Regions from separate parts of the Gordonia sp. UCD-TK1 genome, predicted to be linked through region 1. Evidence: riboswitches for the same ligand, from Rfam matches in the RefSeq annotation. Region 1 holds a riboswitch; each other region holds the start of a gene.

Region 1 (3,265 bases):
TTGTGCGGGTTGAGGATTCCGAGTCCGGTCCCGATGGGCGACCCGAGGGGCATCACCGCCGCGACACCGAGATCGGCGAGTCGCGCGGCCAGGACCGGATCGTCGTTCGTGTAGGCCAGCACCACGAAGCCGTCCGCGACCAGTCCGGCCGCGGCGTCGACGAGTTCGATGGCGTCGGGCATCAGGGTGCGTTCGTCGGCGACCACCTCGAGCTTCACCCAGTCGGTCTCGAACGCCTCGCGCGCCAGCTGGGCGGTCAGGACCGCCTCGGCGGTGGTGTGACAGCCCGCGGTGTTGGGCAGGACGGCGATGTCGAGCCGGCGCAGCAGATCGAAGACCCCGGTGCCCGAGGCCGCGTCGACGCGCCGAACCGCGACGGTGGTCAGCTCGGTCCCCGACGCGACCAGCGCGCGTTCCAGGGTCGCGAGATTCGACGCGCCGCCGGTGCCGGTGATGAGTCGCGACGAGAAGTCGCGACCGGCGATGCGCAGATGGTCCGCATCCGGGATCGTCTCGTCGCCGGACCTCTGCTCGGTCCGCGAGGCGTCGGGCTTCAGATCGGCGAGCTCAGCCACCCTGCACCGCCGTGACGATCTCGACGACGGCACCGTCGGTCATCGTGTGCCGGTCCCAGCGGCCGCGCGGGACGACCGCGCCGTCCACCGCGACCGCTATCCCCCGGTCCGGCAACCCCAGCCCGGTGACGACGTCGCGCACCGACGTGTCGGCTCCGACGTCGACGCTCTTGCCGTTGACGGTGATGCTGGCGGTGATACTCATTCCTCTGCTCCTTCCAGAATCGACAACACGCGGGCGGCGGTGCCCGGGGCGAGGACGATCCCGTTGCGCCCGTGCCCGGTCGCCACGACCGTTCGTGTGTCCACACGGGTGACGATCGGCAATCCGTCCGCGGTGCACGGCCGCAGACCCGCCCCTGCTTCGGTCAGTTCGTAGGTCCGCAGCCCGGGGAAGACCTCGATCGCGTCGGCGAGCAGATCCGCGACCCCGCCGGCCTGCGGCGCGCGGTCGGCAATCCCCTCGGCCTCGTACTGGGTGGCGCCGACGACGACTCCGTCCTCGCGCGGCACCAGGTACACGGCCCGCCCGTGGAGACGTGCCCGGACGACGTGGCCGGGCGGCGGCACCGACCAGCGAGTACGGCGAAGGCGGAGGATCTCCCCCTTCGCCGCATGCAGGTCCACACCCGGCCAGAGGGCCGCGGTGCCGAGTCCAGCGGCGAGCAGGATCTGGGTGTCGGAACCGAGGTCGTCGAGGTCGGCCAGGGATTCGACGCGCGCGGAGACCAACTCGGCACCCGCCGACGTCGCGGCGGCGCGCAACGCCTCGAGCAGCCGCCGGTTGTCGACGGACCACTCGCCGACCGCGCGGTAGCCACCGACCAGTCGAGAGCTCAGCGACGGTTCCAGGGTCCGGATGTCGCGGCCGGTCACCGACTGCAGCGCGGCATCGGTGGCGGGCTGCCCGGCCCAGACGAAGTCGGCGAGATGCCGCAGGTACTCGATGTCGGTGGCCGAGGCCGCGACGAACAGCGAGTCGGTGGCGGTGACGACACCCGGGTCGTCGAGCCGCTTCACGAGCGCCGGCCACAGCCGGACCGACTCGACCGACAGGGCCAGGGACGCGTCCTCGCCGGGATGACCCTCGCCGAGTGAACCGAGCATGCCGCCGGCGACCCAGGACGCGCGCTCCTCGGTGCCGGCGTCGAGGACGCGAACCCGCCATCCGGCGTCGGCCGCGGTGAGCGCACAGGTCAGCCCGATGACACCGCCCCCGACGACCGTCAGGGCGCGGTGGGCAGGGCGCTGCGGTGGGGAATCCACGTTGGGAATCACCTTCCTTCGCCGGAATGACCCGGATCAGGTTCGACGGTCAGCGGATTCTGTCCGCACTCTCAGCCCGGCCGATCCGGACTCCCGTGTGTTCGTGCGATCCACCCTACGCCGGGGCGTCGGGGGTCCGGTTAGCCTGGTCGGCGTGACGACCCCGAACCGCACCAGCTCCGCGTCGACGGACCCCGGCTCCGCGACGGACCGTCGCCGGCGGCTCTCCACGGCCCGCCTGTACCTGTGCACCGACGCCCGGCGCGAACGCGGTGACCTGCTCGACTTCGTCGACGCGGCGCTCGCGGGCGGCGTCGACATCGTGCAGCTGCGCGACAAGAACTCGCCGGGTGAGCGCGAGTTCGGGACCCTGGAGGCGGGCGAGGAACTCGAGATCCTCGCGGGCATGCGGAAGGTCGCCGACGCGCATGGCGCCCTGCTTGCGGTCAACGACCGGGCCGACGTCGCGGCGCTCTCCGGGGCCGATGTCCTGCACGTCGGACAGGGCGACCTGTCGCCGTCGGCGGCCCGCCGGATCGTCGGACCGGACGTCCTCATCGGCGCCTCGACCCACGACCCCGAGCAGGCTGCCGCCGCGATCGCCGACGACGACGTCGACTACTTCTGCGTCGGTCCGTGCTGGACCACGCCCACCAAACCGGGCCGCGCCGCCGCCGGCCTCGACCTCGTGTCCTCAACGGCCGCAACACAATCAGCCAAGCCGTGGTTCGCCATCGGCGGGATCGACGCCGGCCGCGTCGGGGAGGTCACCGCGCTCGGGGCGCGGCGCATCGTCGTCGTGCGGGCCATCACCGCGGCTGCCGACCCGGCCGCCGCAGCCACCGACCTCGCCGGGATGCTGTAGCGGTTCGCCTGGCGGAAACACGTTTGCCCGGTCGGTGTCGCGGGTCTATGGTGGACCGATAATGTTGTGCATCACGAGCGTTCTCGTAACCCGCCGCAGCGGGGTCTGAATCTGACCGACCCCCCGCTGCGGGTCGGTTGCGCTCTCCAGTCGGTCATCCGTTCTTCGACCGAAATCGGTTTTCGAGATGCACCCTTTTCATCTACCTCGTCGATCCTGTTCGTGGACCGAGCGCGACGACCGGCACGGCGGCGACCACTTCGCCGCACGTTTCGGCCGCCCGCTTCCCCCCGGGATGCACGAGGAGGCCGCCGGGATGACCTGGCAGGAATTCACCGACGAGTACTCCCGTGGCGGCACGATCCGGCTGGGCTCCTTCTCTGCCGTCCCGTGCTCGGGCGACCTGGTCGAGTGCCGCGCGACGCTCGCGATCGCCGACCGCATCATGTCCCGCAGCGCCGTCGCCGCCGGCCCCGTCGGTGCGATGACCTCGATCCTCTACGACGTCGGCGCCCCGGTTCAGATCGTCCGGCTGCACCAGCGGGTCGTCGACGGCATG
Region 2 (3,265 bases), on a different contig from region 1:
CCGGCGACTGCGTCGGGTCGGGGAGGTCGTAGCGACCCGCCTTCGGCTCGACGGTGTGCCCGGATTCGCCGATGGCGTCGACCTTGATCATCACGTGGTCGAGGGACGCCTCGAGTTCCGGGTCGACGTCCATGCCGGGACGCGCGGCCAGGGAGGTCCACGTGGTCATGACCGGCTCGTCGTGCTGGTTCCAGATGACGTTCTTGGTGACCATCAGGTCGATCATCTCGGGACTGCTCACGTGCCGGAACGACTCGAGCGAGACGTCGCAGATCAGGCGGTCCCCGACCTTCATCGGCTGGTGGTAGACCAGCCGCTGGTCGGTCTGCATGATCTGCCACATGTCGTAGCCGGTGACGACGTCTTCGAAGAGCTTGCGCTGGGCGATGATCCCGAGCACCGACACATAGGTCGGCGCGGCGATCAGGCGGTCGTGACCGAAGGCCCGGGCGCCCTCCTCGCTCCAGTGGGTCGGGTGCGCATCCTGCACCGCCATCGCGTGCTTACGGATCTCCTCGCGGCCGATCTCGTAATAGTCGTCGACCGTGTAATGGAAGCCGACAAGGCTCTGGGTGTGGGCGGCGATCTCGTCGGGGGTCGGCTTCGCGCCACCGTTCGACGCCTCGTCCGGACGATCCTGGATCTCGGCTCCGCTTACCTGTGACATTGAGCTCTACTCCTTCGGCCGACACAGCAAGACGGGCTGCCTCATCGAGAGGCAGCCCGCTGCTGGTGGTACTTCGAAACGGCCGACGACAGCGTCAGCGCGATTCCTTGTGCCCCTGATGCTTGCCGCAGTTCGGGCAGAACTTCTTGATCTCGAGGCGATCGGGATCGTTGCGGCGGTTCTTCTTCGTGATGTAGTTACGGTGCTTGCACACCTCGCAGGCCAAGGTGATCTTGGGGCGAACATCTGTTGAGGAGGCCACTTGATTGCCTTCTTTCGGGTGGTACGTGGTCGGGTTCGGAAGTTCCCTCAGGGCTTGCGACCCTTGCGCTCGGTTCCGGTCGGACCCGATGTGTAGCGGTGGAGGGACTCGATCCCTCGACCTCACGATTATGAGTCGTGCGCTCTAACCAGCTGAGCTACACCGCCCCGCGGACTTCTCGTCCAGCGAGCCCCCTGACGGAATCGAACCGTCGACCTTTTCCTTACCATGGAAACGCTCTGCCGACTGAGCTAAGGGGGCGTGCCCCGGGCGGTTGTGCCCGAGAGCCTTAACGAGGTTACACACTCGCGTCTGCGCTAGACAAATCGCTGGTCGGAGACCGTCTGTAGAGCAGTTTCGCGAGAATGGACCACGCTGTGGCAGGTATAGGATTCGAACCTATGTAGCTTGCGCGACGGATTTACAATCCGCTCCCTTTGGCCGCTCGGGCAACCTGCCGTGCCGCTCTTCCGGCCACCGTGACGGCCGTACGAACAACGCCGTGAAGAATACAACGAACACCGCATCAACGCGCAAACCAGCTGGTCAACAGGCCGGGACATGGTCGTGGCACAGGCGTCCCACTGCGACCCCCACTCCTGCTACTGTGGCTGCGTTCTGACACGGGGTGCTCCGCGACGCGGGGCTGAGATGAGACCCGAGAACCTGTCCAGGTAATGCTGACGAAGGGATGTCATGTCTGTGCATGCGCACGTGCCGGTCTCCGGCCGATTCTCCGACCACCTCTGGGAGGAGACGAAGAGGTTGCGGACGGCGATCGACGACCTCGAGTTCCTGCGGCGGCTCGGCGACGGGACGCTGCCACTCGAGGTGTTCCGCACCTACATGGAGCAGGACTCGCTGTACCTGGCCGGGTACGCGAAGGCCCTCGCCATCCTGGCGTCGAAATCCCCCGACCCGCAGACCGCGGGGTTCTGGGCGAACTCGTCGGCCACCGCGGCCACCGTCGAGTCGGCGCTCCACGGCGACCTGCTCAACGGCGGCCAGCTGCCTCCGCGTGAGGGCGAACCCGAGCCGTCGCCGGCGTGCCTGGGGTACGTGTCCTACCTGACGGCCGTCGCCGCGACCGAGTCGTATGCGGTCGGCGCGGCCGCGGCCTTGCCCTGCTTCTGGATCTACGCGGAAGTCGGCCGGGCCCTGGCCGCGAGTGCCGCCCAGGTGCTCGCCGCCGACCCGAACCACCCCTACGCGCAGTGGGTGACCACCTACGACGCCCCGGAGTTCCAGGAATCCGCCTCGCGGGCAAGGGAACTCGTGGACGAGGCCGCGGCGCACGCCGGCGAGCGGGAGCGGGCCGCGATGGCCACGGCGTTCACCGTCGCCACCCGGTTCGAGCTTCTGTTCTGGGACACCGCGCTGAACCCGCAACCGTGGCCCGCCGCATGAGCGCCCGCATGAGCGCCCGCGCGCGCCGCCTCCTCACCGCGCTCGCCGCCGCGGTCGTCGCGTCGTCGGCGATCACCGCGTGCGGTTCGGGCGCCGGTTCGGACGGCACCATCCGATTCGCGCTCGACTGGTCCCCGAACACCAACCACACGGGATTGTTCGTGGCGCAGCAGCGCGGCTGGTTCGAGGAGGCCGGACTCGACGTCGAGATCCTGCCGTACAACAACACCGCCGTGGACACCATCGTGGACGCGGGCAACGCCGAGTTCGGGATCAGCACCCACAACTCGTCGACCTTCTCGCGGGCATCGGGCGCGCACACCATCTCCGTGTTCGCGCCGCTGCAGAAGTGGGCCACCGGCATCGGTGTCCGCGCCGACCGCCGCGACATCACGAGCCCGAAGGACCTCGACGGGAAGACATACGCCGGTTTCGGCGACCCGGGCGAGGAGAAGACCCTCGAGCAGGTGATCCGAAACGACGGCGGCACCGGCGAGTTCACCTCGGTGACCCTCGGGACCTCGGCATACGAGGCGGTCTACTCCGGTCAGGCCGACTTCACCGTCTCCTATCTCGCGTGGGAGGGCATCGAGGCCGAGCATCGCGGAACCCCGATGAGGTACTTCCACTACACCGACTTCGGTTTCCCGGAGGCATACGCGATCGTCGTCGACGCCAACGAGGACTGGCTGGCGGACAACCCGGACCGCGCGGCGGCCTTCGTGACGGCGCTGCAGCGCGGTTACCAGGCAGCGGCCGACGACCCGGACGCGGCGGCCCGCGACCTCCTCGCCGCCAACCCCGGTGCGTTCAACGACGAGCAGTTGGTGTTCGAGAGCCAGCGCATGCTCGCCGGTCAGTACATGAAGGACGCCGACGGCCGGGTCGGGCGACAGACGCTCGAACAGTGGGCCGGGAACTCCGGGTTC
Region 3 (3,265 bases), on a different contig from region 1:
ATGGCCTCGATGATGGGCGCCGACGCGAGCATCCCGGTCTTCGCCGCGGCCACACCGATGTCACCGGACACGGAGTCGATCTGCGCCGCCACGGTCTGCGGTGAGATCTCCTCGAACCCGCTCACGCCCACCGAGTTCTGGACCGTCACCGCGGTCACCGCGACACACCCGTGCACCCCGAGCAGGGCGAAGGTGCGCATGTCTGCCTGTATTCCCGCGCCCCCGCCGGAGTCCGAACCCGCGATCGTCAGGACCCGTACCGGGGCCGTTCCGGGCGGTGACAGCGGGAGTCCCGTGTAGGCCTGTTCGTCGACCGTGCGCTGATTCGCGTCGACTGTGCGTCGTCGTGCGTCGTCTGTGCGCATCAGGCGCCGCCGGTCGTCTGGAGCGGGAGGTACACGCGGTTACCGGCCTCGGCGAACTCGGCCGACTTCGCGGCCATGCCCTCGGCGATAGTCCGGTCGATGTCGTCCGCGGTGACGAGACCGTGCTCCTCGGCGTAGGCGCGGACGTCCGCCGAGATCCGCATCGAGCAGAACTTGGGTCCGCACATCGAGCAGAAGTGGGCGGTCTTCGCGGGCTCGGCGGGTAGCGTCTCGTCGTGGTATGCGCGCGCGGTGTCGGGGTCGAGGGCGAGATTGAACTGGTCGGTCCAGCGGAACTCGAAGCGCGCCTTGCTCAGTGCGTCGTCGCGTTCCTGTGCCCGCGGGTGGCCTTTGGCCAGGTCGGCCGAGTGCGCCGCGATCTTGTACGTGATCACGCCGACCTTGACGTCGTCGCGGTCCGGAAGTCCTAGATGCTCTTTCGGAGTCACGTAGCACAGCATCGCGGTGCCGGCCTGAGCGATCATCGCCGCGCCGATGGCCGAGGTGATGTGGTCGTAGGCCGGCGCGATGTCGGTGGCGAGCGGACCCAGGGTGTAGAAGGGGGCCTCCTCGCACAGCTCCTCCTCCAGGCGCACGTTCTCGGCGATCTTGTGCATCGGGACGTGCCCGGGGCCTTCGATCATGACCTGCACACCATGCGATTTGGCGATCGCGGTCAGCTCGCCGAGAGTGCGGAGTTCGGCGAACTGGGCCTCGTCGTTCGCGTCGGCGATCGATCCGGGGCGCAAGCCGTCGCCGAGGGAGAACGTGATGTCGTAGCGGCGGAAGATCTCGCACAACTCGTCGAAGTGCGTGTACAGGAACGACTCCCGGTGGTGCGCGAGACACCAGGCCGCCATGATCGAACCGCCGCGCGAGACGATGCCCGTCACCCGCTTCGCGGTCAGCGGAACGTAGCGCAGCAGGACACCGGCATGGACGGTCATATAATCGACGCCCTGCTCCGCCTGCTCGATGACGGTGTCGCGATACAGTTCCCAGGTCAGCGAGGCGGGATCGCCGTTGACCTTCTCCAGCGCCTGGTAGATCGGAACCGTCCCCACGGGGACCGGCGAGTTACGCATGATCCACTCGCGGGTGGTGTGGATGTCGGCGCCGGTCGAGAGATCCATGATCGTGTCGGCGCCCCAGCGGGTGGCCCACACCATCTTCTCGACCTCGTCGGAGATCGAGCTGCGCACCGCCGAATTACCGATGTTCGCATTGACTTTCACCGCGAAGTTCTTGCCTATGATCATCGGTTCGGACTCGGGGTGGCGGTGGTTGGCCGGGATGACCGCGCGGCCGATGGCGACCTCCGACCGGACCAGTTCGGCGTCGACGCCCTCCCGGGCGGCGATGAACCGCATCTCGTCGGTGATGATGCCGGCACGCGCCCAGGCCAGCTGGGTGCTCGCGCCGTCGATCGGGTCGGGCCGATGCCAGCTGTCGCGGGTGGGGGTGAGGCCCTTCTCGACGTCGATGTGCGCCGCCGTATCGGTGTAGGGGCCGGAGGTGTCGTAGACGTCGAGGTGTTCGCCGTTGGTGAGCTGGATTCGACGCTGCGGCACACGCAGGTCGTCGACGGCGAGGTAGTGCTTGGCGCTGCCCTCGATCGGGCCGAGGGTCAGGAACCCGGAATCGGCGGGTGCGCTGCTGTTGCGGGTGGTGGATACACGTGTGCCCATGGCTGGTCTCCCTACGCCGGCATTACCCGGACAGGTTCGAGCGGTCGGCGACCGCCCGTCGCCATCTCAGCCCTCGGTCATCGTGAGAGCCCCCGCGGTGTGTAGTTGTCGTGCGTCCGCCACCCTACATCGCATCGTCCGGTCGGGTCGTGCGGGTGGGGAAGACCGTATCGATTTGCGACGATCACACGATCGGGGTCGGCAGTTACGGTTCCGTAAGGTACCGTGTGACCCGGATCACAGGGGTGGCGCTGTCGCGTGTGGCAGGTACGCGCCGGTGATCCGATGTCCGCGATCACGAGGTGAGGAGGGTCGGGTGCTACGCAAGCATCGTCAGCGACCACCACAGTCGGCGAAGTCCATCCTGCAACAAATCTCGCAGGTGGTACACAATCCCGACCGCGACCGATTCGAACTCTGGGTCGCCGGCGACCTGGTCGGCGTGCTCGGTTATTCGACCGAGTCGGCGGACGGTCAGACCACCATCACCGTGCTGCACACCGTGCTCTACGACGAATACAGCGGACACGGACTCGCCACGCGACTCACCCGTAGCGCCGTGCACTACACCCGCGAACAGGGTGCCCGCCTCCGGCCGGTGTGCACGTTCACCAAGCGCTACCTCGACAGCCATCCCGGGATCGTGCCGCTCGCCCCGGTGTGAGGGTGGCTGGTTCCTGCGCTGCGTCACCAGGCCCTTCGAGGCTCGTAGACCTCGACGCGCTCCTTCGTCGCTTGCTCGGCCCGGTGGCTTTCGCTCCTCGCACCTCAGGGAGCGGGGGGACCTCAGCCGGTCGGTGGGGCCAGCAGCGTCTCTCGAAGCACCTTCTTGTCGATCTTGCCGACCGCGGTGACCGGCAGGGTGGTCACGACGCGGACCACGTCGGGCAGTTTGAAGGACGCGAGACCGCGTTCGGCGAGGAACGTACGGATCGTCGCCAGCTCGAGCGGCCGGCCCGCCGGGTGTTCGTGCGAGAGGACCACGGCGGCGCAGATCTTCTCGCCGAGTGCGTCGTCGGGGAGGCCGACCACCGCGACCTGCCGGACCGAATCGTGGGCGAGGAGGTTCTCCTCGACGTCGTCGGCGGCGACGTTCTCCCCGGCGCGCACGATGGTGTCCTTGATGCGGCCGGTCACGGCCAGGTGCCCCGACGGCAGCCGGGTGACCTTGTCCCCGGACCGGTAGAACCCGTCCGGTGTGAAGGACTTCTC

The links. Region 1 has a riboswitch for thiamine pyrophosphate ahead of thiO (glycine oxidase ThiO). Riboswitches for the same ligand answer to the same signal wherever they lie in the genome.
Region 2: another riboswitch for thiamine pyrophosphate. It lies ahead of A9310_RS02635 (TenA family protein); the one in region 1 lies ahead of thiO (glycine oxidase ThiO).
Region 3: another riboswitch for thiamine pyrophosphate. It lies ahead of thiC (phosphomethylpyrimidine synthase ThiC); the one in region 1 lies ahead of thiO (glycine oxidase ThiO).

Annotation. Positions count from the first base shown of each region.
Region 1 covers NZ_LZMP01000013.1:203,561-206,825, reverse strand. Annotated here, with positions in the region: gene A9310_RS09665 (thiazole synthase) at 1-509, opposite strand, end outside; gene thiS (sulfur carrier protein ThiS) at 568-780, opposite strand; gene thiO (glycine oxidase ThiO) at 777-1,841, opposite strand; TPP riboswitch at 1,838-1,947, opposite strand; gene thiE (thiamine phosphate synthase) at 1,996-2,706, shown strand; gene A9310_RS09645 (hypothetical protein) at 3,023-3,265, shown strand, end outside.
Region 2 covers NZ_LZMP01000002.1:255,621-258,885, reverse strand. Annotated here, with positions in the region: gene A9310_RS02660 (fused (3R)-hydroxyacyl-ACP dehydratase subunits HadA/HadB) at 1-667, opposite strand, end outside; gene rpmG (50S ribosomal protein L33) at 762-929, opposite strand; tRNA gene A9310_RS02650 (tRNA-Met) at 1,023-1,096, opposite strand; tRNA gene A9310_RS02645 (tRNA-Thr) at 1,118-1,190, opposite strand; tRNA gene A9310_RS02640 (tRNA-Tyr) at 1,308-1,388, opposite strand; TPP riboswitch at 1,544-1,638, shown strand; gene A9310_RS02635 (TenA family protein) at 1,626-2,336, shown strand; gene A9310_RS02630 (ABC transporter substrate-binding protein) at 2,345-3,265, shown strand, end outside.
Region 3 covers NZ_LZMP01000014.1:30,375-33,639, reverse strand. Annotated here, with positions in the region: gene thiD (bifunctional hydroxymethylpyrimidine kinase/phosphomethylpyrimidine kinase) at 1-365, opposite strand, end outside; gene thiC (phosphomethylpyrimidine synthase ThiC) at 365-2,053, opposite strand; TPP riboswitch at 2,061-2,150, opposite strand; gene A9310_RS10105 (GNAT family N-acetyltransferase) at 2,370-2,717, shown strand; gene A9310_RS10100 ((2,3-dihydroxybenzoyl)adenylate synthase) at 2,840-3,265, opposite strand, start outside.